DNA from 3 places in the Martinezella sp. CNPSo 3957 genome. Region 3 is predicted to be linked to each of the others. Evidence: predicted binding sites of a transcription regulator. Region 3 holds the regulator's gene; each other region holds the start of a gene.
The links. The regulator PhoB, encoded in region 3, activates phosphate uptake and scavenging genes when phosphate is short. The targets are predictions, from matches to a motif close to TGTCATNNANCTGTCAT.

Region 1 (9,618 bases), on a different contig from region 3:
CCTTCCTCAATCTCGGCTCGATCGGCCTCGTTGCCTGCAATCGCGTTCCCGAATTGCGCGATATCAAGGATATCAATCTCGACCGCATCCTCGAATGCTATGCCGAGAACAGCGAGCATATCGTCGGCATCAAGGTGCGTGCCAGTCACGTCATCACCGGCTCCTGGGGTGTCACACCCGTTAAGCTCGGCAAGAAGATCGCCAAGATCCTGAAGGTGCCGATGATGGTGCATGTCGGCGAGCCGCCGGCGCTCTACGACGAAGTGCTAGAAATCCTCGGCCCGGGCGATGTCGTCACGCACTGCTTCAATGGCAAGGCCGGTTCGAGCATCATGGAGGATGAGGACCTCTACAATCTCGCCGAGCGCTGCGCCAGCGAAGGCATCCGGCTCGATATCGGCCATGGAGGCGCGTCCTTCTCCTTCAAGGTCGCGGAAGCGGCAATCGCGCGCGGCCTGCTGCCCTACTCGATCTCGACCGACCTGCATGGGCATTCGATGAACTTCCCGGTCTGGGATCTCGCGACCACCATGTCCAAGCTGCTCTCGGTCGGCATGCCGTTCGACAAGGTGGTGGACGCCGTCACCCATGCACCGGCCTCGGTCATCAAGCTTTCGATGGACAGCCGGCTGTCGGTCGGCGAACGGGCCGATTTCACTATCTTCGATGTCGTGGATGCGGATCTCGAAGCGACCGATTCTAATGGCGACGTCTCGCGCCTCAAGAAGCTGTTCGAACCGCGTTACGCGGTGATCGGCGCGGAGGCGATCACCGCTAGCCGCTACATACCGCGCGCGCGCAAGCTCGTTCGCCACAGCCACGGTTATTCGTGGCGCTAGTCAAAACATTAAGATCGCATAGCAGGAGCATACGTGAACACGTCCCCAACACAGGCCGCTTCAGCAGCGCAAACACCTTACCAGCGACTGGCCGCGCTCGGCATCGAGCTGCCGCCGCCGCCGCCGCCGATCGCCAATTTCGTCACCCATGTCCGCGAAGGCAACGTGCTCTATCTATCGGGTCAAGGGCCGCGGGAGCTGGATGGCCACCTCCATTCTGGCAAGGTCGGCGGTGATGTCGGCGTCGACCGGGCCTATCAGCATGCGCGGCTGACGGGCATCAATCTTCTTGCGGTCATGCACGATGCACTCGGCGATCTCTCCAGGGTGAAGCGGGTGGTAAAATTGCTTGGCATGGTCAATGCCGTGCCGCATTTCGAGGATCATCCAAGCGTCATCAACGGCTGCTCGGACCTCTTCGTCGAAGTCTTCGGCGAGGCGGGCCAGCATGCCCGTTCGGCCGTCGGCTTCGGTTCGCTTCCCGGCAATATCACGGTCGAAATCGAAGCGATCGTATCGCTCAATGATTAGTCTTTGCGCAATTCCGGACGCAAAACCGCGTCGCACTTTTGCTGGAATTGCTCCAAGGAGGACGAATTCAGTGGTTGCGCCAGCCCATCAGTTTTTCGATCCGCTCGGCAGCCGCGCGCACCTGCTCGCCATAATGGTTGCCGTCGGAAACGGCTTTCTGCTCGGGAAGCACGATCGAAATGGTCGCGACACATTGACCATCCCGGTCAACGACCGGCGAGGCTATACAGGCAACCGCATAATCGGACTCCGCCACCTGGATGGACAAGCGCTCCTCAAATGCTTTGCTCGCGGCATCGGAAAGCACGCCGGCATCGACCTCGGCCCGACCGGTCGGCGAGGTGCGGGCACAGCGCTTGAAAAGCTCGATCCTTTCCTCTTCGGGCAAATGCCCGACCAACAGCCGGCCGGACGCCGTCCAGTTGAGCGGCACGCGGGTTCCGACACGGGAAGCGACCTGGAAATGGCTTGGCCCATCCGCCATCGCCAGTACCAGCATGTTGTCGCCGTCGCGACCACAGACCTGCACCGTCTCGCTCGCCTGCCGGCAAAGATCGTGCATCTCGCGCGTTGCGACGCTCATGAAATCCAGCGACCGGGCATAGGCGAGGCCGTAATGGTAAAGACGCGCCCCGAGCCAGACGGAACCGTCGGCATTGCGGCCGAGCATGTTCTTTTCGACCAGGTCGTCGATGATCACGTAGACGGTCGAAAGAGGCGCCTTGATCGCCTTGGCAATCGCATAAGCGCCAGCCGGCGCGCCGGTTTCATAGAGATAATCGATCACCTGCAGCGCGCGGTCGATGCCGCTCACGCGCGAACGGCGCGCGCCTTTCGTTTCCGCTTCCCCGATCGAATCGGCGTCTTCAGGGGGTGCGGCGGATAGGGTGTTGGCGTCCAAATCAACGCTCCTCGTGAAATTTCGAGAAGCTATTACATTACTATGGTATAACTGTCGATGACAATCGGCAGTCGTCACTTTGGAGAGATAGAATGTCCGATGATATCCGTAGCAAGATCGGCCTGAGGCCCGTCATCAACGTATCAGGCACCATGACGAGCCTCGGCGCATCGATCGTCGTGCCCGAAGCCATTGCGGCGATGGCGGCGATCCTGCCGCAATTCGTCGAGATCAACGACCTTCAGCGCAAGGCCAGCGCCGTCATCGCGCGGCTCACGGGCGGCGAGGCAGGCTTCGTGACGGCATCCTGCTCCTCCGGCATCAGCCTCGCTGTCGCCGGCGCCATCACCGGCAACAACCTGCTCTCCATAGAGAGGCTGCCTGATGCCGCACCGGACAAGAACGAAGTCATCGTGCAGATGGGCCATGTGGTGAGCTACGGCGCTCCAGTGGATCAGGCGATCCGCCTTGCCGGCGGCAAGGTCATGCTGATCGGTCAGGCAACATCGACGCATCGCTTCCATATGGAAAACGCCATAACCGAGAAGACGGCGGCAGCCGTTTACGTCGTATCGCATCATGTGGTCGATTACGGCCTGCTGCATCTGACCGAATTCGTCGAGATTGCCCATGCCAAGGGCGTGCCCGTCATCGTCGATGCCGCGTCGGAATATGACTTGAAGCTCTTCCTGGCGCAGGGCGCCGATGTCGTGCTCTATTCCGGCCATAAGTTCCTCGGCGGCCCGACCTCCGGCATCGTTGCCGGCAGGAAAGAGCTGGTGCGCAACGCCTTCCTGCAGAATATGGGCATCGGCCGCGGCATGAAGGTCGGCAAGGAAAGCATCTATGGCACGATGGCGGCGCTTGAGGCCTGGGAAAAGCGGGACCATGCCGGCATCCGCGAACGCGAGACCGGCTATCTGAACCTATGGAAGCGAACTCTCGACGGCCGCCCCGGTGTCACCGCCCTGATCGAGCCCGATCCCACCAACAACCCGCTCGACCGCATGCGGGTCATCATCTCGGCGCCCGAGGCGCATATCACCGCCTGGGATCTTGCGGCGGCGCTTGGCCGCGGCAACCCGCCGGTCATCGTGCGGGACCATGAGGTGGAGCATCACTATTTCTATCTCGACCCATGCAACCTGCATCCCGGCCAGGAGGCGATCGTGGCGACCCGGCTTGCCGAGGAACTCGACAAGGCACGTGCCTCCAACGAGATCATCGCGACGCCGATCGAAAACCGCAGCCGGCATCGCTTCGACAGCGTGCTGAATTGGCCGGACTGAGCTGTGGCAGGAATCCTAAGAAGGGAGCAAGCATGAGCACGTCGCAGGCAAAGGCCGCAGGGGCCGCCGAACCCATCCTCTCCGTCGAGAACCTCACCACTTCATTCCTGATGGATGGCGCATGGAGACCCGTCGTGCGCAATATTTCCTTCTCGGTTGCGCCGGGCGAGACGGTAGCGATCGTCGGCGAGAGCGGCTCGGGCAAGAGCGTCACCTCGCTCTCGATCATGCGGTTGCTGCAGAGCGATTCGAGCCGCATTGAGGGGAGGATCATACTCGGCGGCCGCAACCTGCTGTCTCTTCCCGAGCATGAGATGCGCAAGGTGCGCGGCAACGACGTATCGATGATCTTCCAGGAGCCGATGACTTCTCTCAATCCGCTCTTCACCATCGGTGACCAGATTTCCGAGGCCCTGCTTTGCCACAGGGACATGTCGGCCGCGGACACCAAGGCCGAGACGATCCGGCTGCTCGAGAAGGTCCGCATTCCCTCGGCCGCATCGCGCTTTCATGAATATCCGCACCGCTTTTCCGGCGGCATGCGCCAGCGCGTCATGATCGCCATGGCGCTCGCCTCGAGGCCGAGGCTGTTGATCGCCGACGAGCCGACTACCGCCCTCGACGTCACGATCCAGGGCCAGATCCTCGACCTCATCAAGTTGCTGCAGGACGAAGAAGGAACCTCCGTCCTGTTCATCACCCATGACATGGGTGTGGTCGCGGAGATCGCCGATCGCACCGTCGTCATGTATCGCGGCGAGCAGGTGGAGACGGGTGCGACGGCCGACATCTTCCATCGCGGCCAGCATCCCTATACCCGCGCACTTTTGTCAGCTGTGCCGGTGCTCGGTTCGATGCAATCCTATGAACGGCCGCTGCGCTTCCCCGTCGTCAATACGGCAACGGGAGAGTCCGACACGCCTGCCGAGGTGCCGGATACGGTCGCAAAGGAAAAGCCGGTGCTGCAGGTGAAGAACCTCACCAAGCGCTTCGACATCCATTCGGGCCTCTTCGGAAAGCTCAAAGGTCGCGTGCATGCGGTCGAAAATGTCTCGTTCGATCTCTTTGCCGGCGAAACATTGTCGCTTGTCGGTGAATCCGGATGCGGTAAATCGACGACGGGGCGTGCGATCATGCGGCTGATCGAACCGCAATCCGGCTCCGTCATCGTCGACGGCCGCGATGTGCTCTCGCTTGGCAAGCGGGATATGCGCGAGATACGCAAATCCGTGCAGATGATCTTCCAGGATCCCTTCGCCTCGCTCAACCCGCGCATGACGGTCGGTCAGGCGATCGCCGAGCCCTATCTCGAACACAGGATGGGAACGGCAAGGGAGGCGAAAGAGATCGTCGCCGATATGCTGCGCAAGGTGGGGCTGACGCCCGACATGGCCAGCCGCTACCCGCACGAATTCTCCGGCGGCCAGCGCCAGCGCATCTGCATCGCCCGTGCCCTGGCCCTGCAGCCGAAGGTGATCGTTGCAGACGAAAGCGTGTCAGCGCTCGACGTGTCGATCAAGGCACAGGTGATCAATTTGATGCTCGACCTGCAGCAGAGCCTCAACCTTTCCTTCCTGTTCATCTCCCACGACATGGCCGTGGTCGAACGCGTCAGCCATCGCGTCGCCGTCATGTATCTCGGCGAAATCGTCGAGATCGGCCCCCGCGCCGCCGTCTTCGGCAATCCGCAGCACGACTACACGAAGAAGCTGATGGCGGCCGTTCCGGTGCCGGACCCCGATCGCCGACGTGAGAAGCGCATGGCGACGAGCGACGAATTGAAGAGCCCGATCCGGCCCGTCGATTATCTGGTCAAGCCACGCGAGTATCGAGCAGTCTCTTCCAGCCATCTGGTTGCCGTCTGACACCGCAATCCGATCGACCGGAAGGTCCTTCGTCATCGCCAGCTTGAGCGGGCGCCAATACCGGTGAAACCGCGCTTCATCCTTGCGTAGCGAAAGACGCTCTTGCAAAAGCACGCCGCCTTGATTAATCGTTTAATCAAGAAACCGGAGCGCGCTCTTGGATGAGCCAGACACGCCCTTCTTCAATTCGGGAAATCGCAATCAAGCTGGGTGTCTCCACGGCAACGGTCTCGAATGCGCTGCGTGGCACGGGGCGGGTGTCATCAGCCCTTGCGGAACAGATTCGCCAGGAAGCGGACAGGCTCGGCTATGTGCCTGACCAAGCGGCCCGCGCTCTACGCACCGGCAAGAGCAATACGGTCGGTCTGCTGGTTCCGAATATCGGCCAACCCTTGTTTCCCGCTTTTGCCCAGGCCATCGAACGAGCTGCTAAGCGGCGCGGTCTTGCCGTTCTGATCGGTGATAGTCAGGGCGATCCGCAGCAGCAGGAATTCGAAATCAAGACCATGATCACCCGCGGCGTTGATGCGCTGATCGTGATACCGACGCGCGGCACGACCATTGCGCCCACAGATGCCCCGGTGCCCGCCGCCGTCATCGACAGCGCCGCCACAACAGGCAATGTCGCCGCCAGCGATCATCGCGAGGGTGGACGTCTCATCGCCCGCCATCTGCTCGAGCTCGGTCATGACCGGCTTCTGATCCTTGCCGGTCCGGAAAATTCGCTGGTGGCACGCGAGCGCGTCGACGGAATGTGCGAAATCTTCCGCCAGGCAGGGATCGAACCGACTTTGCGACACAGCGATGCAACGTTCGAAGCCGGCAGCGCCCTCGGCCGCGAGCTTGATCTACAGCACTTTACAGCCTGCGCCGCCGCCTATGACGCCCTCGCCGTCGGCTTTGCCATTGCCATCAAAGACAGAGGCTGCAGCATTCCGAAAGACATGTCGCTCACCGGCTTTGATGATCTGATGTGGGCTCAAATCGTCTCCCCGCCGCTTACGACCGTCCGGCAGGATCTGGAAGCGGTGGCGAACCACGCGCTCGCCTTCGTTGCCGGAGAAACCGACACCAGCGGGATATTCCCGACGGAACTCGTCGTGCGACAATCCACCGCGCGCCCATCCGCCTTTGCCAAGGGAGGCAGGCATGCCGAATGAACCCCAAGACCTCCATTCGTCCGAATTGCGCGACCGTGCCGTGCGGGCGGCGTTGGGGCTTGAGCCGTTCGATATACTCATCATCGGCGGAACGCTCGTCGATGTCGCGACTTCGGAAATGAGGCCGGCGGATATCGGCCTTGTCGGCCCCTTGATCGCAAGCGTTCATCCGTGGGGGACACGGAAGGACGCAAGCCAGATTGTCGATGCTTCGGGACATTTCATCACGCCCGGATTTATCGACACGCATATGCACGTCGAAAGCTCGATGGTGACGCCGAGGCGATATGCCGAAACGGTCGTTCCCCAGGGCACGACGACGGTCTGCTGGGACCCGCATGAAATCGGCAACGTCGCCGGCCTCGACGGCATTCGATGGGCGCTGGAAGAAACACGGCAATTGCCGCTGCGTTTCCTCACCCTGGCGCCATCCTGCGTGCCTTCGGCGCCCGGCCTGGAACTTGCCGGCGCGGAGTTCCGCTCAGACGAAATGGCGATCATGCTGAGCTGGCCGGAGATTTCCGGCGTCGCCGAAGTGATGAACATGCGAGGGGTTCTTGAGCGAAGCGAGCCGATGCGCAGCGTCCTCAAGGCCGGACTTGCGAGCGGCAAGCGCGTTTGCGGTCATGCTCGCGGCCTCGAAGGCGCGGAATTGCAGGCCTTTGTTGCCGCAGGCATCCAATCGGATCACGAACTCACCTCAGGCGAGGACTTGCTGGCGAAATTACGGGCGGGCCTGACCATCGAGTTGCGCGGTTCTCATGACTATGTCCTGCCCGGCGTTGTCGAGGCCCTGAAAAAGCTGCCTCATCTGCCGCAAACGCTGACGATCTGCACCGATGACGTCTTCCCCGACGACCTCGTGAATGACGGCGCGATGTCATCAGTCCTGCGGCGCCTCATAGGCTATGGCATGAAGCCGGTCGATGCCATCCGCGCCGCCACGCTCAACGCCGCTATGTGGTTGAACCGTTATGATCTGGGGTTGGTCGCGCCCGGCCGCCGCGCCGACATCGTCATCCTCTCCGATCTGGAAAGGATCGTGGTCGACCGCGTCTATGCATCGGGGCGTGAAGTTGCCAGAGGCGGCAATATTATTGGAAGAGGCACGAGCGTGTCCTCGGATGCCTATCGCGACACCGTAAAGCTTGAGAAACTTTCCGCCACCGATTTCACCATCACTCTGCCAGGTATGACTGAGGCAAGGGTGAACACCGTCGTCAGTCCGCGGTTTACAAAATGGGGAGAGGCGGCCGTCAAAGTCGAAGACGGCAAGCTCGTTCTGCCTGATCACATGCTCCTGATGGCCGTCATCCACCGCCATGGCAGAAAAGAGCCGACGCCCGTCATCGGCATCCTGGAGGACTGGGGCCATTGGCGCGGTGCTCTGGCAACGACGATATCGCATGACAGCCATAACTTCACGATCTTCGGCCGCGATCCGGCGGATATGGCTGCGGCGGCCAATGCCGTCATTGAGGCTGGCGGCGGCATGGCGACGGCGGCCGATGGCAAGGTGACGGCAGTGCTTCCCCTGCCCGTCTGCGGCTTGCTGTCGGATGCGCCCGCAAAGGACGTGGCCGACGACTTCGCCAGGCTGCGCGCGGCGGCCGACGCCATCGCTGACTGGATGCCGCCCATTCGCACTTTCAAGGCAGTCGTCGGAGCAAGCCTCGCCTGCAACCCCGGCCCGCATGTCACCGATCTCGGGCTGACCGACGGAACGACCCAGGACATCAGACCGCTTCTGGCTACAAGCCGAAACTGAAGTCACCGGCCAAACGGTATTATTGCCGATTTAGGAGAACATCCGAACCGCAGTGGACGTTCTATATTCTGTCACATCCATGTCATGAAATACGCCGACACCTCATGCCAAATCAGGAGCGGGTACCCAGATGGATTATTTCAGACGTTTCAACTTTCTGTTCGCGACGCCAACCTTTGACAATGAGGATCTGGAGGGTGCCCGCTACAATCAGATCGTCGAAGAGATCGAACGCTCCGGTTTCGAGGTGGTGCGCGCGCGCAATCTCGAAGACGCCGAGATCGCCGTGCAGACCGATGCCGCCATCGGCTGCATGCTGGTCGACTGGGGCAAGAAGGGTCTTGAAGGCAAGACAGCCTCTCTCATCAACCTCATGCGCCGGCGCGGCCTCGAATTCCCCATCATCCTGCTGATCCGTCGCAAGCGCTTCGAGGATGTGCCGGTCGAAGTCCTCGATTTTATCGACGGCTACGTCTTCCTGTCAGAAGAAACGCCCGCTTTCATCGCTAAGAGCCTCATCAGCCGCCTCAAGCAATATGCCGAAACGCTGAAGACGCCGTTCTTCGGCGCTCTCGTCGATTATGCCGAGGAGGGTAATCACCTCTGGACCTGCCCCGGGCACAATGGCGGCATCTTCTATAGCCGCAGCCCCATCGGTCGGGTCTTTATGGAACATTTGGGTGAAGCGGTCTTCCGCGACGATCTCGACAATTCCGTGCTCGATCTCGGCGACCTCCTGACCCATGAGGGACCTGCGCTTGCCGCGCAAAAGGAAGCAGCCAAGATCTTCGGCGCCGAGAAGACCTATTTCGTCCTGAACGGCACCTCCACGTCAAACAAGGTCGCGCTCTCGGCGCTCGTGACCGACGGCGATCTCGTGCTGTTCGACCGCAACAACCACAAGGCCGCCCATCACGGCGCCCTAATGATCTCGGGCGGCATTCCGGTCTATCTGCCGACCAGACGCAATCTCTATGGCCTGATCGGTCCCATGGATTTCGCTGAAATGGACGAGGACGCGCTGCGCGAGCGTATCCGCACCCATCCGCTGGTGAAAGATCCGGAGGCCTACAAGAAGCCTCGCCTGTTCCGCGTCGCGGTCGTGGAACAGTGCACCTACGACGGCACCATCCACAATGCCGAGATGATCCTCAAGCGGATCGGCCATCTCTGCGATTACATCCTTTTCGACGAGGCCTGGGCCGGCTTCATGAAGTTTCATCCGCTTTATGCCGGGCGCTTTGCCATGGGCCTCTCCGACCTCG
Region 2 (9,618 bases), on a different contig from region 3:
TGGCACAACATACGCCGACTCGGTGAGCCCGCTTGGTCAATGCTTAATACACCGACTATGCGTGGAATTTCCATCTCGCGCCGACGCCAACTTATGTCACGGCTTTTTGATATCCAAATGAATTTGTTGCACCGCATCAGGATACGCCGTGAGCGCCGCCGCCGATTGCCGGCGTCCTGGCCTGCAGCCCGTAGGCGAAAATGACCATAACCAGCCCGAAGGCTGCAATGCCGGCCATGACATAATAACTGGCGAGGTCAAGCCAGGCATAGAGATAGCCGGATGCAAGGGTCATCAACCCTAAGAACATGCCATTGTAAAAATAATACGCCCCCTGGGCCGATGATTCCTGCGTTTCGTGCACTGAGGCCACTATGCGACGCTGAATGCCTGTGTGGACGCAGGCATAGGTGCAGGAATGAAAACACTGCAGGATGAAATAGCCGAAGAAGCCGAAATTGATCGGAAACAGGATCCAGCGCAGAATACACATGGTCGCGCCGAAAAAGATCAATGTCCAGGCGCTGAACCGCCGACTGAGCTTCTTCGACAGGAAGAAAACCATCACCTCAGCCGCGACGCCGATGCTCCATAGAACAGCAATTTGCGCGCCGGAAAAGCCAAGCTTATGCCAGTAGATCGATGCAAACGTATAAAGCATCGCATGGCTCGATTGCTGGATCGACACGCCGATCATAGTGATGAGCAAGTGCGGCGAGCGCAGATTTCCGGTCGGAGATTGCAGATTGATCGGTTGGTTGCGCCGGCGCGTCGGCCCGATGCGCGGGGCGAAAAACCCCATCAGCGTCGTCAGAATGAATCCCGCCACCATTACGGGCAAGACAGTGGTGCCGCCCCACATGCCGATCAGCTGGCCGCCGAGAAGGGTCGACAGGATGAATGTGATCGACCCCCAGACCCGCATGGAGCCATAGTCGAAGCCCCAGCGGCGCACGCCCGACATGGCGATCGACTCAACCACGGGCACGTAAGGCGCGTAGGTGGCGCCCTGAATGCCGTAGACCAGAAGCACCGGCCAGAAGTCGCTCGTCCAGTAGAGCGCGACAGCCGTCAGCAGCGACAGGGCACCCGACCATAGCAACACATCCGCCCGCTCCGTCATATGATCGGCAAGCACCGCGATGATGGGTGTCACGAGCACCCGAACGACCATGGGAATGGCAAGCACCAGGCCGATCTCATGGTCATTGAAATTCAGCCCCGCCAGCCAGACGGGAAAAAACGGGAGCGCAATTCCGTTGACGAACAACGGAGCGCAGTAGGACAAGGCAGTGCGCAAGCGGAAATATGGAGGCGCACCCTCGCCCTGGAAGGACTTGATCGCGGGAATCATGACAGACCTGAAGGGAACTTATTTGTCCCTATCACGCTATCGAGAATACGACTATGGCGAGAAATGGCCAAACCGTACCGTTTCGGAAAAACCGAAGCTGTAGGCGTTCAATAATTATGACAAGCTATTAGCAAGCCTGTGAACAGGCGCAGAATTATGCTGCCTGTGCCCCGAGTGCCCGCGGCATTTCCTCGACAGCCGAGCCAACCGGTTGCGTCTCGAGAATATTCTGCCAGGTAATCAGCTCGAACGTGCCGTCTTCGTGTTCGGCAATCGCCGTGCAGCTTTCCACCCAGTCGCCCGTGTTGATGTAACGGATGCCATCGAGATCCTCGATCACCGCATGGTGGATATGGCCGCAGATGACGCCATCGGCGTCGTTGCGCTTGGCCTCTTCGGCGACGACACGCTGAAATTCGCCGATGAAATTGACGGCGTGCTTTACCTGCAGCTTCGCCCAGGCCGAGAAGGACCAGTATGGCATGTTCAGCCGGCGGCGTACCGCTGCAAGGCCGATGTTGATCAGGATTGCCGTGTCATAGGCCCAATCACCAAGATAGGCGAGCAGGCGGGCATTACGGACGACGACATCGAATTCATCGCCATGCAGCACCAGATATTTCTTGCCGTCGGCCGTTTCATGCATGGCGCGTTGCGCCACCTCGATGCCGCCGAAATGCATGCCGGGGAAGTCACGCAGGAATTCGTCGTGATTGCCGGGGATATAGACGATGCGCGTGCCCTTGCGCGCCTTGCGCAGGAGCTTCTGGACCACGTCGTTGCAGTGTTGGGGCCAATACCAGTTTCGCTTCAATCTCCAGCCATCCACGATGTCACCGACCAGAAAGATGGTATCGGCTTCGTGATGACGGAGAAAGTCGAGCAGGTAGTCCGCCTTGGCGGCCTTCGAGCCGAGGTGCACGTCAGAAATGAATAGCGTTCGGAAATGCCGGGGGTCCATGTTTTCATTCACGAACTATACGTCCGTGCCCTATCCTACGTTGGCTATTCCAAAACCAGACTCGTGTTTCAGGAAGATGACAATCCCTGTGCTTGACGGCTCAGCCGCCAGCGCACCGTTCGATCCAAGGGACGCGCGCCGCTTAATTCTTGCAAAAAAGGCAATTCAGTTTTGTCGCGACAAAAACGCTTTGTGACCTCAATTCCATACTGTGAAGGCGAAGCGATTGATGTATGCAGAAGACTCAAAGCGCAGGCAGGAATGGAGACCGCGAGATGGATACGCACGACACTTCGAAAAAAGCCGAAAACATGGCGAGTGGCGATTTCGATGAACAGGCGCTCTATTTCCATCGCTATCCCCGCCCCGGCAAGCTTGAAATCCAGGCCACCAAGCCGCTCGGCAACCAGCGCGATCTGGCGCTTGCCTATTCGCCCGGCGTCGCCGCGCCCTGTCTTGCCATTCGCGACAATCCGGAAACGGCCGCTTATTACACGTCCCGCGCCAATCTCGTAGCGGTGATTTCCAACGGTTCGGCGGTCCTCGGCCTCGGCAATATCGGCCCGCTCGCTTCCAAGCCAGTCATGGAAGGCAAGGCCGTTCTCTTCAAGAAATTCGCCGGCATCGATGTCTTCGACATCGAAATCGCAGCGCCGACGGTCGATGAGATGGTCAACACCGTCTCGGCGCTCGAACCGACCTTCGGCGGTATCAATCTCGAAGACATCAAAGCGCCGGAATGCTTCGACGTCGAGCGCCGCCTGCGCGAGAAAATGGAAATTCCGGTCTTCCACGACGATCAGCACGGCACCGCCATCATCGTCGCCGCCGCCATCCTCAACGGACTGGAACTGGCCGGCAAGAAGATCGAAGAGGTCAAGATCGTCGCCTCCGGCGCGGGCGCAGCCGCGCTTGCCTGCCTCAACCTGCTCGTCATTCTCGGCGCCAAGCGCGAAAACATCTGGGTTCATGATATCGAAGGCTTGGTCTACAAGGATCGCAACGTCCTGATGGACGAGTGGAAGTCCGTGTACGCCCAGGACAGCGACAAGCGCGTGCTGGCCGAATCCATTCCGGGCGCCGACGTCTTCCTCGGCCTGTCCGCCGCCGGCGTGCTGAAGCCCGAACTGCTGGCCCAGATGGCCGAAAAGCCGCTGATCATGGCGCTCGCCAATCCGACGCCGGAAATCATGCCGGATCTCGCCCGTGCCGCCCGCCCCGATGCGATGATCTGCACCGGCCGCTCGGATTTCCCGAACCAGGTCAACAACGTCCTCTGCTTCCCCTATATCTTCCGCGGCGCGCTCGATTGCGGCGCGAAGACGATCAACGAAGAGATGAAGATGGCCGCCGTGCGCGCCATCGCAGCACTTGCCCGCGAGGAGCCTTCCGATGTCGCGGCGCGGGCCTATACCGGCGAAACTCCGGTCTTCGGGCCCAACTATCTGATCCCTTCGCCCTTCGACCCGCGCCTCATCCTGCGCATTGCGCCGGCCGTGGCAAAGGCAGCCGCAGATAGCGGCGTCGCCCTGCGTCCGATCACCGATTTCGACGCTTATATGGACGAGCTCAACCGCTTCGTCTTCCGCTCGGGCTTCGTCATGAAGCCGATCTTTGCGGCCGCGAAGATTGCCGAGCGCAAGCGCGTCGTCTTTTCCGAAGGCGAGGACGAACGCGTGCTGCGCGCCGCCCAGGTTCTTCTTGAAGAAGGCACGGCCGTCCCGATCCTGATCGGCCGTCCTTCCGTCATCGAGACGCGCCTGAAGCGCTACGGCCTGAAGATCCGTCCGAATACCGATTTTGCCGTCATCAATCCGGAAGACGATCCCCGCTTCCGCGAATATGTCGAGCTCTATTTCTCGCTGGTCGGCCGCGCGGGCGTTATCCCCGAAGCAGCGCGCACCATCGTTCGCACCAACACGACCGTTATCGGCGCGCTTGCCCTGAAGCGCGGCGAAGCCGATGCGCTCATCTGCGGTCTCGAAGGCCGTTATGAGCGTCATTTGCGCATCGTCCGGCAGGTCATCGGCAAGCGGCCGGACGTTCGCGATTTCTCGGCATTGAGCCTGCTCATTTCGCAGCGCGGCGCGACTTTCTACACCGATACCTATGTGACCTTTAATCCGACCGCCGAGGAAATCGCGGAATCCACCTGGCTGGCGGCCGAGGAAATCAAGCGCTTCGGCATCGAGCCGCGCGCTGCCCTCGTCTCGCATTCCAACTTCGGCTCCCGGGAGTCGGAAAGCGCTACCAAGATGCGCGAAGCGCTGGCTCTCGTCCGCAAGGCAGCGCCGGATCTGGAGGTCGATGGCGAAATGCATGGCGACAGCGCCATTTCCGAGAGCCTGCGCCGCCACGTTATGCCGGACAGCGCGCTTTCCGGCGAAGCCAATCTATTGGTCTTCCCCAATCTCGATGCGGCCAATATCACGCTCGGCGTGGTCAAGACGATGACCGATGGTCTGCATGTCGGTCCCATCCTGCTCGGGACGGCGCTTCCGGCCCATATTCTCTCGCCGTCGGTCACTTCCCGTGGCGTTGTCAACATGGCGGCGCTCGCCGTCGTCGAGGCCTCACAAATCGCCTGATCCTGCGCCTCGCAGCCGCCGTCAGAACGGTACCGCGTTTCATGCAATCGCGGTGCCGCCCATCTCCTGGCTATTGGCGGCTGCGAGCTGCAATTTCACGAAAATCCTCTTGAAATCCGTGCTTTTTCATGGATACGTTGTTAAGCTGCAGCGTGTAATCTTTAGCGACTTAAAACCGCTTTCGAGAGCAGAACCGTGAACCGCGGCATAAAACAAGCTTCCCTTGCCCTCTTTTCCCTGCTGGCGGCCACGCCGGCCCTCGCACAGGCCGATCTCTGTGACGAACTGCGCGGCCGCTATGTCGACATCAACGAGGTGATCGGCGCTAGCCAGGAAACGCGCCAACTCTCGCGCGCCATCGTGCAGCAGAACTTGATGATCCGCCGGACGATGAGCGATCTGCGCAACCAGGGCTGCGCCGAAGGCGACGATGGCGTATTTGGCGGCCAGGACAATCAGGGCGTCTGCGATGACATCAGGCAATTGATCGATCAGATGCGGCAGGATCTCTCCGTGCTGATGGATCAGCGCGAGGAAAGCGTCGGCCGCGTCGATGCCGTAGCCATGCAGCGCCGGCAGTTGCTGGATACGATGCAGCGCAACGGCTGCAGCTTGCCGGCTTCGGCAACCCCGGATATCGTGATCGATACCCACACGAAGATGGACGCCTATGCACCGCAGGAGCAGTCCCTGGCCAAGCCTGAAAGCTCCATCACCGTCATCGAGACGCCAAGGCTTCAGAAGAATTCGAGCCTCGAACAAAAGCAGGCGCCCGCGCCGATTCCCAAGGTAACACAGGCGCAGCCTCAGCAGTTTCCGCCGGATCGCCCTTACGATCCCTCAGCCCATAAGGTACGCCAGGTCGGCCCGCAATTCCTCGCGACCGACCAGGGCAGCATCGATCTCAAGCATCCCAAAGAGGCCGGGCCGCAGCCGACGCAATAATGCGCGGCCAGCCGTTTCTCATTTTCGCCTGACCCGCGCTACTTCCAAGGTTTTATGCCGATGCCGACTGGCGCAACAGGGAGATGACGGACTCATCACCCGCCTCCTGCGCAAGATCGCGGTAAGATCGTCCGGAAGCGTCCCTGATCGAGCGATCCGCACCCTTCGCCAGCAGGAAGCGCACCGCCTCGCCGCAGTGATTGACAATGGCAAACCCGAGCGGCGTCATCCAATCGCGATCGGTAGGCTGCCCATGCGAGCGGAAGTCCCCGAAGCGGATATTCACCTGCTCGGGATGCTTATCGAGAATGACAGCCAGCTGGTCGATCTGGCCGAAAGTGGCCGCCGCGAAAATATCGAGCGGATGGGCTTTCAGAAACTCGACCATCTCATCCTTGCCGTTATATTCGGCCCAACCGATTGGCGACGCATGAAAATTAGAATCGCGAATAGTGGTATCGGCTCCGTGCGCGATCAGCAGTTTCGCCATCTCCATATGGCCATGTAATGCCGCCTCGTGCAGCGGTGTGCGGCTCGTCATCGCGTTGACGTCGAAGCCCAACACCAGCATGCGGCGCACGGCCTCCAAGTCGTTTTCCCCGGCAGCGTCGTGGAGCATGGCGGGATGTGCTTTATGCATCGCTGCTACGATATTAAGATTGTTTCCGCCCTGCATCTGCTTGAAAATCATCATGATCTGCTCGGCGTCGATGTCACCCGCCTTAATCTGAATATATGCCCAATCCTCTGGCTTCAGGCGAACCGCGACGGCGCCCTTCTGAATAAGGTATGCCGCCAGCTTGCTATCGCCACTTAGGCGGGCCCACTCATAGGGAGTCCTGCCGTTAATAGGCTTGTGAACATCAGCACCATTTTCCACCAGCAACCGTACCCGCTCGCCCATGCGATGTTCCAGCGCCCAGGCAAGCTGATAGTCGAAAACGGTCTGCGAGTTCTCGACGAACTTGCCATCCTCGCGCACGAGCCAGTTGTTCTTATCCCCAGCGGACAAGCCATATTCGATCAGCAATTTCAGACATGTATTGTCGGGTTCGAACATGCGGTTGTAGAGCGCCTGGCTGTCATTCGCCTCCGCGCCGGCATCGAGCAGCAATCGCGCGAAAGCCTCGCATTCCGGATGCTGAGGCTGGCGATCCTTTCCCGCCTCGCCTTCCCCGAAGACGCCGGTCAAAACGGTGAAGCGATATTGGCCGGCATCGAGGAAGAAGGCGTTGACATCGGCCCCGCGCCTGACCAGCTCACGGGCTGCCGGCAGGCTGGAACGACCCGACACGCGAGCATAGGCCGCGCACATCAGCGGAGTGAGATCATGCGGGCCGCCCCTGCGATCGAGAAGCTGTGGCTGACGATCGAGCCAACGACTTACGCGGTCGGCATCGCCAAGCGCGGCAGCGACATGAATGCTTTCATCGGCAATCTCCGGATGAGCTTCCAGCAGTCGCAGCGCCTCATCGAAGCGCGCGGGATCGGCGGGAATATTGGCAAAGTAAGAAACCGTCGCCAGTGACAGGAAACGGTTGGCGAGCTGGTCCCGCGGAACATGCTTACGATCGTCGCTTTCCAGATATACCTTGAGCCTCGTCCAGCTGGAAAAGCCGAATTCGCGGGCAAGAACGAGCTGAATGTCCTGCAACCCCACGTTAGCGAGATCGGCAAAATAGGGCGCAACGCGGCTGCGCGCCGAAGCATCGCCGGCTTGAAGGGCCTTGAGGAAAGACTTGGCCTGTTTTTTCAGGGAATCGAGAGTGGCGTCGACAGCCAAAGAGCGCGTGGTCACGATAGACCTCCTTCCATTTACGTCCGGTATCCGCGCCCACAGACTGAAAAGAGGTGTGGCAGTCTCACTTTATATGCATCAGGTGGGCCTAGCCCTTCCCGCGGATCGGATGCGCCCTGAGAACGCATCCAGATCTATCGCGCCGGTTGCGATCTGTCCAGAGCTCAGGCCGGCTCATAGCGGACATAGGCGAACTCGTCCCCATCCGGTGACCAGTTCGGCACATTGATCGACCCCTGCCCGCCAAAGAGCTCGAACAGCGTCGTGATATTGCCGCCGTCCATATCCATAAGCCGCATCCGCACATTGAGATCGCGCGGATGATCGAAGACGTCGGGATCGTAGGAGATCAGGACGACCTTGTCGTTTTTTGGCGACGGATGCGCGAACCAATTGCCGTAATTGTCGTCGGTCAGTTGCTGCAAGCCGGTGCCGTCGGGACGGATGCGCCAGATCTGCATGAGGCCGGTGCGGCTCGAATTGAAATAGATCCATTGCCCGTCGGCCGAATAGTCAGGTCCGTCATTGCGGCCCTCGCCATGCGTCAGTCGGGTCTCTTCGCCGCCATCGATCGAGATCGTATAGATATCGAAAACGTCGTTGCGGATGCCGCAATAGGAGAAACGCTTCCCGTCCGGCGACCAGCCGTGCCAATAGGACGGCAGATTGGTGGTCACCTGCCTTGGCGTGCCGCCCTCTGCGGGTAGAACATAGATGCAGGACTTGCCGTGCTGCGTCTTGTCGGAAATCGCGATCAGCGAACCATCCGGAGAAATGCCGTGATCGTTGTTGCACTGGGTCGCAAAGTCGGTATCGACCTGGGCGATGCCGCTGCCATCCAGCGGCAGCCGGTAAAGTAGGCCGTCGCCATTCAGCAGTAGATATCGGCCGTCAGGCGAATAGTTCGGCGCTTCGATCAGCCGCTCCGTTTGCCAGACGATCCGGTTTGCACCGGTGCGGATATTATAGATCTCGACCGAGCTGCGCATTCTTCCTCTCCCTTGCCGCTGGATACCGCGATCAGCGATCGCGGAACCGGTTGGTGATCGGATAGCGACGGTCGCGACCGAAATTCTTCTTGGTGATCTTCACACCCGGTGCCGACTGGCGGCGCTTGTATTCTGCGAGATAAAGCAGGTGTTCGATGCGATGTACGGTCGCGACATCATGGCCCCGGGCCACGATCTCCTCCACCGACATCTCCTTCTCCACCAGGCATTCGAGGATATCGTCAAGCACCGGATAGGGCGGCAGCGAATCCTGGTCCGTCTGGTTAGGCCTCAATTCCGCCGAAGGCGCCTTGTCGATGATGTTATGGGGAATGACCTCACCCGAGGGGCCGAGCGCACCGGGGGGCACATGCAGGTTGCGCCAGCGCGACAGCGCATAGACCTGCATCTTGTAGAGATCCTTGATCGGGTTGAAGCCGCCGTTCATATCACCATAAAGCGTGGCGTAGCCGACAGACATCTCCGACTTGTTGCCCGTCGTCACCACCATCGAGCCGAACTTGTTGGAGATCGCCATCAAAATGGTGCCGCGCGCGCGGCTCTGCAGGTTTTCCTCGGTAATGCCGCTTTCGGTACCTTCGAAGAGATCGGATAAGGCCGAAGTGAAGCCTGTCACCGGATCTTCGATCGGCACGATATCGTAGCGGCAGCCGAGCGCCTTGGCGCAATCGGCCGCATCCTTCAATGAATCCTGCGAGGTATAGCGATAAGGCAGCATGACGGTGCGCACGCGTTCTTCGCCGAGCGCATCGACGGCAATCGCGGCGCAGATCGCCGAGTCGATACCGCCGGAAAGGCCGAGCACGACCGACTTGAAGCCGTTCTTGTTGACATAGTCGCGGAAGCCCAGCAGGCAGGCGCGATAATCCGCCTCCTCGCCTTCCGGGATATGCGCCATCGGCCCTTCGGCGCAGTGCCAGCCATCGCCGTTCTTCTTCCAGGTCGTCACGGCAAGCGCGGTC
Region 3 (9,618 bases):
GGTGCCGGCCAGCGAGTTCTTCTTCGGCACGGTCTGGGACCCGCGCTTCGCCGGCGCCGGCACGCAAACTTCAGGCACCTTCGGCCTGATCCCGCTGCTGGCGGGCACGATCTATATCGGGCTCGTCGCCATGCTCTTCGCCGTGCCCATCGGTCTGTTCGCGGCGATCTACATGGCTGAATATGCCTCGGCGCGCGTCCGCTCCATCGCCAAGCCGATGCTGGAGGTCCTAGCCGGCATCCCGACGATCGTCTACGGCTTCTTTGCCCTTGTCACCGTCGGCCCCTTCCTGCGCGATATCTCCGCCGAGATCGACGGTCTGATGACTGGAAACTACAGAAGCTTTATCGAGGCACAGAGCGTTTTGACGGCCGGCTTCGTCATGGGCGTCATGCTCATCCCTTACGTTTCCTCGCTGTCGGACGATATCATCATGGCCGTGCCGCGCTCGCTGCGCGACGGTTCGCTTGGCCTCGGCGCCACGCGGTCGGAAACGGTCAAGCGTGTTCTGCTGCCGGCCGCCCTTCCGGGCATCGTCGGCGCACTGCTGATGACCGCGTCGCGGGCGATCGGTGAAACCATGATCGTGGTGCTGGCAGCCGGCGTTGCCGCGCGCATGCAACTCGATCCCTTCGAGCCGATGACGACTGTCACCGTGAAGATCGTCAACCAGCTGACCGGCGATCTGGAATTCACCTCGCCGCAGACGCTCGTCGCCTTTGCACTCGGGATCACGCTGTTTTTCCTGACGCTGTGCCTCAACGTCTACGCGCTCTACATCGTCCGTCGATATAGGGAGCAATACGAATGAGCGGTGTCGTATCCTCCTCTCAGCTCAACATGCCGCGTGGCCTGACGCCGGGTGCGTCGGTGCGCCGTGATATCGGTATCAAAAAACGCTATGCTGCCGAGCGCCGCTTTCGCGCCTATGGGATCACGGCTGTCATTTTCGGTCTCGTCTTCCTTATGATCTTGGTCTCGACCGTGGTCCGCACCGGCTACACGGCTTTTGTTCAGACATCGATCACCTTGCCGATCGAATTCACCGAGAAGGTGATCGACCCTGCAGCCAAGCGCGCCAGCGATCCGAAGGTTCTGATCGCTGCCAACTACCCGGTACTGGTGCGCGATGCACTGGTGAAGGCGCTTGGTATCGATCCGGCCAATCGCGCTCTCGTTCGCGAGGCAACGGCGATGGTGTCGGACAGTGCCAGGATCGCGCTGCGCGATAGGGTCGTCGCCAATCCCTCGATCATAGGGACGACGCAGAACGTCACCTTCCTTGCCAGCTCCAATATCGATTCAGCCAACAAGGGCCAGATCGATCTGACGGTCGATGAGAAGGATCGCAAGATATCCGACCGCCAGGTCGCCTGGATGAAGCAACTCAGCGAAAGCGGTGCGCTTTACAAGGCCTTCAACAGCGGTCTCTTCCTGTCGGGCAATTCGAGCCGACCCGAAGCCGCCGGGCTCGGCGTCGCTCTGATCGGCTCGTTCTACCTGATGCTGACCGTTCTCGTGCTTGCCTTGCCGGTCGGCGTCGCCGCCTCGATCTATCTGGAGGAGTTCGCACCGAAGAACCGGCTGACGGACCTGATCGAGGTCAACATCAACAATCTCGCGGCCGTCCCATCGATCGTCTACGGCCTGCTGGGTCTCTCGGTCTTCATCAACATGATGGGACTGCCGCGCTCTGCCTCGCTGGTCGGCGGTCTCGTGCTGAGCCTGATGACGCTGCCGATGATCATTATCGCCACACGCTCGGCGCTGCGGGCCGTACCGCCGTCGATCCGCAGCGCGGCGCTCGGTCTTGGTGCATCGCGCATGCAGATGGTCTTCCATCACGTGTTGCCGCTTGCGATGCCGGGCATTCTGACGGGCACGATCCTCGGGCTTGCGCACGCGCTTGGCGAGACTGCGCCGCTGCTTCTGATCGGCATGGTCGCTTTCGTCGCCAACTATCCGGCATCGCCGCTCGAACCTTCGACGGCGCTGCCGGTGCAGATCTACATGTGGGCGAGCGAAGCCGAGCGGGCCTTTGTCGAAAGGACGTCCGGCGCCATCATCGTGCTTCTCTTCTTCCTCGTCGCGATGAACATCGGCGCCATCCTGCTGCGCCGCCGCTTTGAGCGGCGCTGGTAAGGGAGGGCGCACGAAATGAACATGATGACGGAAGCCGCCAGCGAAAAAGCATTGTCCAGGAAGATGATGACGATCCCCTACAAGATGATCGGCCAGGACGTTTCTGTGTTCTACGGCGACAAGCGGGCGCTCTTTGACGTCAATTTGAAGATCCGCGCGAATACGGTCACGGCTTTGATCGGCCCTTCCGGTTGCGGCAAGTCCACCTTCCTGCGCTGCCTCAACCGCATGAACGATACGATCGAGACCTGCCGGGTCACCGGCAAGATCACGCTCGACGATCAGGATGTCTACGACGACAGCATCGACGTGGTGGAGTTGCGCGCCCGCGTCGGCATGGTCTTCCAGAAGCCCAACCCATTTCCGAAGTCCATCTATGAGAACGTCGCCTATGGTCCGCGCATCCATGGCCTGCATCGCTCAAAGGCCGATCTCGAGCATATCGTCGAGAGCAGTCTTCAGAAGGCCGGTCTCTGGGGCGAGGTGAAGGATCGGCTCCATGATGCCGGCACGAGCCTGTCCGGCGGCCAGCAGCAGCGTCTGTGCATCGCCCGCGCCGTCGCGGTCAGTCCGGAGGTCATCCTGATGGACGAGCCATGCTCGGCGCTCGATCCCATCGCAACCGCCAAGGTCGAGGATCTCATCCACGAGCTGCGGGAGAATTTCACCATCGTCATCGTGACGCATTCCATGCAGCAGGCAGCCCGCGTCTCGCAGCGTACCGCAATGTTCCATCTCGGCCACCTGGTCGAGGAGAACGACACCGATAAGATGTTCACCAATCCCGACGATTTCCGCACGCAGGATTACATCATGGGCCGTTTTGGTTGATGATGTCAGGCGCGCGGCTCATTTCACACAGTTCACCTTGAGGATAGAAAAATGGTCTCCACTCACATTCTCTCTGCCTATGACGAAGACCTGAAGTTCCTGACGCGCCGCATTGCTGAAATGGGCGGCCTGGCAGAGCAGATGGTTAGCGATAGCGTACGCGCGCTGGTCAACAGCGACACTGCCCTGGCCCAGAAGGTCATCTCCGACGACGTCGTTCTCGACCATGCCGAGCGCGAAGTCGGCGACAAGGCGATCGTCACCATCGCCCGCCGTCAGCCGATGGCGGCTGACCTGCGTGAAATCATGGGCTCGATCCGCATCGCCTCCGATCTGGAGCGCGTAGGCGATCTCGGCAAGAACACCGCAAAGCGCGTCATCGCCGTGCAGGGCACCGGTGTCCCGCGCCGTCTCGCTCGCGGCATCGAGCATCTCTCCGAACTGGCGCTGAGCCAGCTCAAGGAAGTTCTGGATGTCTACGCGACCCGCTCGCCGGACAAGGCCGTGTCGATCCGCGAACGCGACGAGGAAATCGACGCCATGTACACCTCGCTCTTTCGCGAGATGCTGACCTACATGATGGAAGATCCGCGCAACATCACCACCTGCACGCATCTTCTTTTCTGCGCCAAAAACATTGAGCGCATCGGCGACCACGCCACCAACATCGCCGAGACGATCTATTACATGGCGACGGGCGCGCAGCCGGAAGGCGAGCGCCCGAAGGACGATACCGCCAATACCGTCGGCGCAGTGACGGAATAATCCGAAAGCGAAGAAAGGAGACCATAGGCGCATGGTTCCGAGAGTTGCTGTTGTAGAAGACGAGGAAGCGCTCAGCGTTCTGCTGCGCTACAATCTTGAGGCCGAAGGCTTCGAGGTAGACACGATCCTCAGAGGCGATGAGGCCGAGCTGCGTCTCCAGGAGCGCATCCCCGACCTCCTGATCCTCGACTGGATGCTCCCCGGCGTATCCGGCATCGAGCTCTGCCGCCGGCTGCGTATGCGGCCGGAGACGGAGCGTCTGCCGATCATCATGCTGACGGCGCGCGGCGAGGAAAGCGAGCGCGTGCGCGGGCTTTCGACCGGCGCGGACGATTATGTCGTCAAGCCGTTCTCGACGCCGGAGCTGATGGCTCGCGTCAAGGCGATGCTGCGGCGTGCCCGCCCGGAGGTTCTCTCCACGGTGCTGCGCTGCGGCGATATCGAGCTGGATCGCGAAACCCATCGCGTCCACCGCAAGAGCCGCGAAGTGCGGTTGGGGCCCACGGAATTCCGCCTGCTGGAGTTCCTGATGTCCTCGCCGGGCCGCGTCTTCTCGCGTTCGCAGCTGCTCGACGGCGTATGGGGTCACGATATCTACGTCGACGAACGCACGGTCGACGTCCATGTCGGCCGCCTGCGCAAGGCGCTCAATTTCTCCAATATGCAGGATGTCATCCGCACCGTTCGCGGCGCGGGCTACTCCATGGAGGCCTGAGCGGGGATACCCGATCAGGCATTCGACATAGCGGCGGAAACAGAAAACGGGCCCCAGGGCCCGTTTCTTTTATCTCATCGATGGCGCGTCTCAGCCGCGTGGTTGCGCTGGCCGACGGCGTTCATGCACCGGCTGGTAGGCCAGGCGCTGATGGTAGGTGCAGTAAGGCGACGAATCTGGGCTCTCGTTGCCGCAGAAATGGAAATCGTCCTTCAGCGGATCGCCGACCGGCCACTTGCAGGTACGCTCCGTCAGTTCCGTCAGGCCGAGGCGACGGGAGATCGGAACGACGACGTTCGATGCCGGGCGATACTGGATTTCATTGACGGAATCGATCTCGATCTCTTCCTTCAGCATGGTTGCGCCCTGCTGGCGGGCAACCACCGTGCGGGTAGCAACGCGCGATCCGTAGGTCGCAGCGCGAGGTGCCGCTGCGCTGCGCTTCGGCGTGCGCGCTGCGGTTGTCGTGCCGCCCGCCTTCGCTCGGCCGGGGAGGTTCAGGCGATGCACCTTGCCGATAACGGCATTACGGCTCACGCCACCGAGCTGCGCAGCGATCTGGCTGGCGCTCAATCCTTCGGACCATAGCTTTTTCAGCTTCTCGACGCGTTCGTCTGTCCAATTCATGCCCTGTCTCCGCTGTCGCGTTTCCGATGGCAGAATCCCTCACCATTGCCTCGCATGGTATCGAGGCGCGAAACGCTCTAAAATTGTGGTGACTAGTTCCGCCGCATGCAGTCTAGCAATTGGTTTTTAACCTAGTGTGAGGCTGACTCCGTGACAAGAGTCGCGGGAATCTTGAGGAATCGATTTCGAGGTTTTCCCCAACTTGCTGTCCGGGCGTGGCATTTCTGCCATAGGCGCCGCCCGATGCATCTCTTTTGCCGGCAAGCGTTTTCTCGCACCTGCTAAAACGGCAGTTTTGTTGACATCGCGGTGCAAAACATCAATAGTGCCCAAGCCGCCGCAAGGCGGCATTTTTGATTTTTTCGGACCCGTTTCATCAAATGGAAGCGATCGGTCCTTAAAGTTGTGATCAGGAGATATGGCCATGGCCGAGACCACGCCGCTTTACGACACCTACTTGCGCGCTCCGCTGCGGTTCGAGCGAGGCGAGGGCGTCTGGCTGGTCACTGAGAATGGCGAACGCTACCTCGATTTCGCAGCCGGCGTCGCGGTCAATTCGCTCGGTCATGCTCATCCCCATCTTGTCGCCGAGCTGAAGGCGCAGGCCGACAAGGTCTGGCACCTGTCCAACCTCTATGAGGTGCCCGGCCAGGAGAAGCTGTCGAAGCGGCTGACGGAGGTGACCTTCGCCGACAAGGTGTTCTTCACCAATTCGGGCGCGGAGGCGCTGGAGTGCGCCATCAAGACTGCGCGGCGCTATCAGTTCGCCAAGGGGCATCCCGAGAAGTTCCATATCATCACCTTCGAAGGCGCCTTCCACGGCCGCACCATCGCAACGATCGCCGCCGGTGGCCAGGAGAAGTATATCGAAGGCTTCGGCCCGAAGGCACCGGGCTTCGACCAGGTGGAGTTTGGCGATCTCGACGCCGTGCGCGCCGCCATCACGGATGCGACGGCTGCGATCCTGATCGAGCCGGTGCAGGGCGAGGGCGGTATCCGCCCGGCGACCAACGAATTCCTGCGGGGGCTGCGGGAGATCTGCGATGAGCACGGCCTGCTTTTGATCCTCGACGAAGTTCAGTGCGGTGTCGGCCGTACCGGCAAGCTCTTTGCCCATGAATGGTCCGGCATCAAGCCTGACATCATGGCGGTCGCCAAGGGTATCGGCGGCGGTTTCCCGCTCGGTGCGTGCCTTGCGACGGCAGAAGCCGCTTCCGGTATGAAGGCCGGTACGCATGGCTCGACCTATGGCGGCAATCCTCTCGCCATGGCAGTCGGCAATGCGGTTCTCGATATCGTGCTTGCCGAAGGCTTCCTGCAGCATGTGCGCGATGTCTCGCTGGTCTTCCGCCAGGGGCTCGCCTCGCTCAAGGATCGTTTTCCTGACATCATCGAGGACGTTCGCGGTGAAGGCCTGATGCTCGGCATCAAGGCGGCCATTCCGCAGGCGGACCTGCTGCAGGCGATCCGTGCCGAGCGTCTGCTCGGCGTTCCGGCCGGCGACAACGTCATCCGCCTGCTGCCGCCGCTGGTCGTCACTGCCGAGGAAGCACGCGAAGGTTTCGCTCGCCTGGAGCGCGCCGCCGAGCGTGCGCGCGCTGCCCGCACCAAGAAATCGGCTTGAATTCAACGCCCGCTGTCGGGGCGTTCCTGCCCCACGCGGGCGTTATTGTTTTTTCTGGAGTACAGGTAAGGACATGGCTTCTCCGAAACACTTTCTCGATCTCTCTGCCGTTCCGGCTGCCGATCTGCGCAACATCATCGATGACGCGATCGTCCGAAAGAGCGCGCAGAAGGCCGGCACGGCCGACAAGCCGCTTGCCGGCAAGATGCTGGCGATGATCTTCGAGAAGCCGTCCACCCGAACCCGCGTCTCCTTCGACGTCGGCATGCGGCAGCTCGGCGGCGAGACGCTGTTCCTCTCCGGCACCGAAATGCAGCTTGGCCGCGCCGAGACGATCGGCGATACGGCGAAAGTGCTGTCGCGCTATGTCGATGCGATCATGATCCGCACGACCGATCATTCCCGCCTGCTGGAGCTGGCGGAACATGCGACTGTTCCGGTCATCAATGCGCTGACCGACGACACGCACCCCTGCCAGATCATGGCCGATATCATGACCTTCGAAGAGCATCGCGGCCCTATTAAGGGCAAGACGCTTGCCTGGACGGGCGACGGCAATAATGTGCTGCATTCGCTGATCGAAGGGGCCGCCCGTTTCGGCTATCGCATGAATATGGCGGTACCCCTTGGTTCCGAGCCGAAGGATCACTATCTGAACTGGGCCCGCAACGAGGGCGCCGAAATCATGCTCTCGCATGATGCAGACCGTGCGGTCGCCGGCGCCGATTGCGTGGTAACCGATACCTGGGTTTCCATGAATCAGGAGCACCGGGCACGCGGTCACAACGTCTTCCAGCCCTATCAGGTCAACAAGGCTTTGATGGCACAGGCCGGCAAAGACGCGTTGTTCATGCATTGCCTGCCCGCCCATCGCGGGGAGGAAGTGACGGACGAGGTGATCGATGGCCCGCAATCCGTTGTCTTTGATGAGGCGGAAAACCGCCTTCATGCGCAAAAGTCGATTCTTGCTTGGTGCCTGGGCGCGATCTGAAGATATCAAGCCGCGTCTCAAGGGCGCGGGCGCAGTAGGAGTAAGCTAATGGCAGAAAATGCCGCCTCGCTGGGTCAGTTCGATTTCGCCGGTGACGATCATGTCGTTCCCTTCCAGGTGGAAGGTCTGGATGTGCGCGGCCGTGCCGTGCAGCTCGGTCCGCTGCTGGACACGATCCTTGCCCGGCACGATTATCCGACGCCGGTTGCGCGGCTGCTCGCCGAGGCCATTGTCCTGACCGTCCTGCTCGGTACGTCGCTGAAATTCGAAGGCAAGTTCACCGTGCAAACCAAGGGCGACGGTCCCGTCGACCTTCTGGTCGCCGATTTCTCGACGCCGGAAAACGTCCGGGCCTATGCGCGTTTCAATGAAGAGGCGCTGGCAAAGGCAGTTGCGGAAGGCCGGACCGAGCCTGAGCAGCTGCTGGGCAAGGGGGTGCTCGCTTTTACCATCGATCAGGGCCGCTTCAGTCAGCCTTATCAGGGCATCGTCGCGCTTGATGGCGCCTCGCTCGAAGAGATCGCTGGCACCTATTTCCGCCAGTCGGAACAGATCCCGACGCGTGTGCGTCTGGGCGCTGCAGAGCTCTTCGATCGCGATGAGAACGGCAAGCCGCGTCACCGCTGGCGTGCCGGCGGCCTGATCGCGCAGTTCTTGCCGGAAGCGCCCGAGCGCATGCGCCAGCCGGACCTGCATGGCGGCGATGGCGATACCGGCGGGCGCGATCATGCCGAGGACGACGCCTGGGCGGAAGCGCGCAGCCTGGTGGAAACCATCGATGCAGATGAGCTGACGGATCCGCAGGTTGGCACCGAGCGGCTTCTCTATCGCCTCTTCCACGAGCGCGGCGTGCGCGTCTATGAACCGAAGGCCGTCTATGACCGCTGTTCGTGCTCGCGCGACAAGCTGAAGGGCGTCTTGAAAGGTTTCACAGCCGAGGAGATTGAGGCCAGCCAGGAGAATGGCGAGATCGCCGTCACCTGCGAGTTCTGCTCGACGACCTATCGCTTCGAAGTGTCGGAAATAGAGGTGGCTTGAGGTCGCTCAGTTCAGCGTACGCAGCAGGTTAGGCGTATCCAGTGAAAAGGCGGGGATCTTGACATGGAATTGCTCCCCGCCGTCCGTTTCCATCTGGTAATGACCGAACATCATGCCTGACGGTGTATCCAGTGGGCAGCCCGAGGAATATTCATAGGTATCGCCGGGCTTCAGGTGAGGCTGCTCCCCGACCACGCCGGGGCCTGTCACTTCATCCACGATGCCGTTCATGTCGGTGATGTGCCAATAGCGCGTTACCAGCTTCACGGCTTCCTTCGAGTGGTTGGAAATGACGATGCGGTATCCCCAGACATAACGGTCATCGTCCGGGTCGGATTGCTCCTCCAGATAAAACGGCTCTACAACCACCTCGATGTCGCGTGTTAGGGCGCGATACATGCCTGACACCTTGCCACTGCCCTGAAACGTCGAGCGCTCCTTGAAGCCGCATCGCCGTTTCAGCATTTTCAAGTTTGCGGCATATTATCCGCTTTCCACCATTCCCGCAAAGTGCAGGATATTTAGCGGTATCCTATAACCGATGCTTTCCGTCAAGGAACGACGTAATGAAATCTTGCGTGAACGGTTGGGACGGTTTCGATTCCAGCTATTGCGGCTCATGTTGAAGGTTAACGAAGTCATCCCCAAGTATCCTAGGTCACCGTGATTTGATCTTATCTGCCGGAGTAGAGGTGGGCGCATCCTCCGTACTCAGGAAACGCTTGCCACGATTGTCCGTGGACTTCTGTGATCGATGGTCAACCTGATCGCTCGGCATCAAAACCTCCGAGCCATATAACCCCCATTCCTTTTATATGTTCCTCCGACAGGGCTTGGATGAGATTCCCCTGCAGGAGGATTTGGGCTATCATCTGATTCTGGCAT

Region 1: AC13QE_RS00080 (Orn/Lys/Arg family decarboxylase) is a predicted target of PhoB. The motif match lies at 8,423-8,439, and genes of this name have one in related genera.
Region 2: AC13QE_RS07870 (UDP-2,3-diacylglucosamine diphosphatase) is a predicted target of PhoB. The motif match lies at 2,381-2,397, and genes of this name have one in related genera.

The regions. Positions count from the first base shown of each region.
Region 1 is NZ_JBXSOU010000001.1:16,945-26,562, reverse strand. Features, by position in the region: gene AC13QE_RS00115 (amidohydrolase/deacetylase family metallohydrolase) at 1-839, shown strand, start outside; gene AC13QE_RS00110 (RidA family protein) at 858-1,370, shown strand; gene AC13QE_RS00105 (IclR family transcriptional regulator) at 1,438-2,271, opposite strand; gene AC13QE_RS00100 (aminotransferase class V-fold PLP-dependent enzyme) at 2,364-3,560, shown strand; gene AC13QE_RS00095 (ABC transporter ATP-binding protein) at 3,593-5,425, shown strand; gene AC13QE_RS00090 (LacI family DNA-binding transcriptional regulator) at 5,587-6,585, shown strand; gene AC13QE_RS00085 (adenine deaminase) at 6,575-8,353, shown strand; gene AC13QE_RS00080 (Orn/Lys/Arg family decarboxylase) at 8,484-9,618, shown strand, end outside.
Region 2 is NZ_JBXSOU010000002.1:547,010-556,627, reverse strand. Features, by position in the region: gene AC13QE_RS07875 (MFS transporter) at 137-1,354, opposite strand; gene AC13QE_RS07870 (UDP-2,3-diacylglucosamine diphosphatase) at 1,509-2,315, opposite strand; gene AC13QE_RS07865 (NADP-dependent malic enzyme) at 2,591-4,903, shown strand; gene AC13QE_RS07860 (hypothetical protein) at 5,099-5,848, shown strand; gene AC13QE_RS07855 (ankyrin repeat domain-containing protein) at 5,901-7,646, opposite strand; gene AC13QE_RS07850 (TolB family protein) at 7,811-8,635, opposite strand; gene AC13QE_RS07845 (NAD+ synthase) at 8,667-9,618, opposite strand, start outside.
Region 3 is NZ_JBXSOU010000005.1:116,907-126,524, reverse strand. Features, by position in the region: gene pstC (phosphate ABC transporter permease subunit PstC) at 1-811, shown strand, start outside; gene pstA (phosphate ABC transporter permease PstA) at 841-2,142, shown strand; gene pstB (phosphate ABC transporter ATP-binding protein PstB) at 2,158-2,973, shown strand; gene phoU (phosphate signaling complex protein PhoU) at 3,025-3,738, shown strand; gene phoB (phosphate regulon transcriptional regulator PhoB) at 3,770-4,453, shown strand; gene AC13QE_RS14325 (GcrA family cell cycle regulator) at 4,544-5,080, opposite strand; gene AC13QE_RS14320 (hypothetical protein) at 5,207-5,506, opposite strand; gene AC13QE_RS14315 (aspartate aminotransferase family protein) at 5,505-6,704, shown strand; gene argF (ornithine carbamoyltransferase) at 6,778-7,695, shown strand; gene AC13QE_RS14305 (Hsp33 family molecular chaperone) at 7,744-8,733, shown strand; gene apaG (Co2+/Mg2+ efflux protein ApaG) at 8,740-9,132, opposite strand.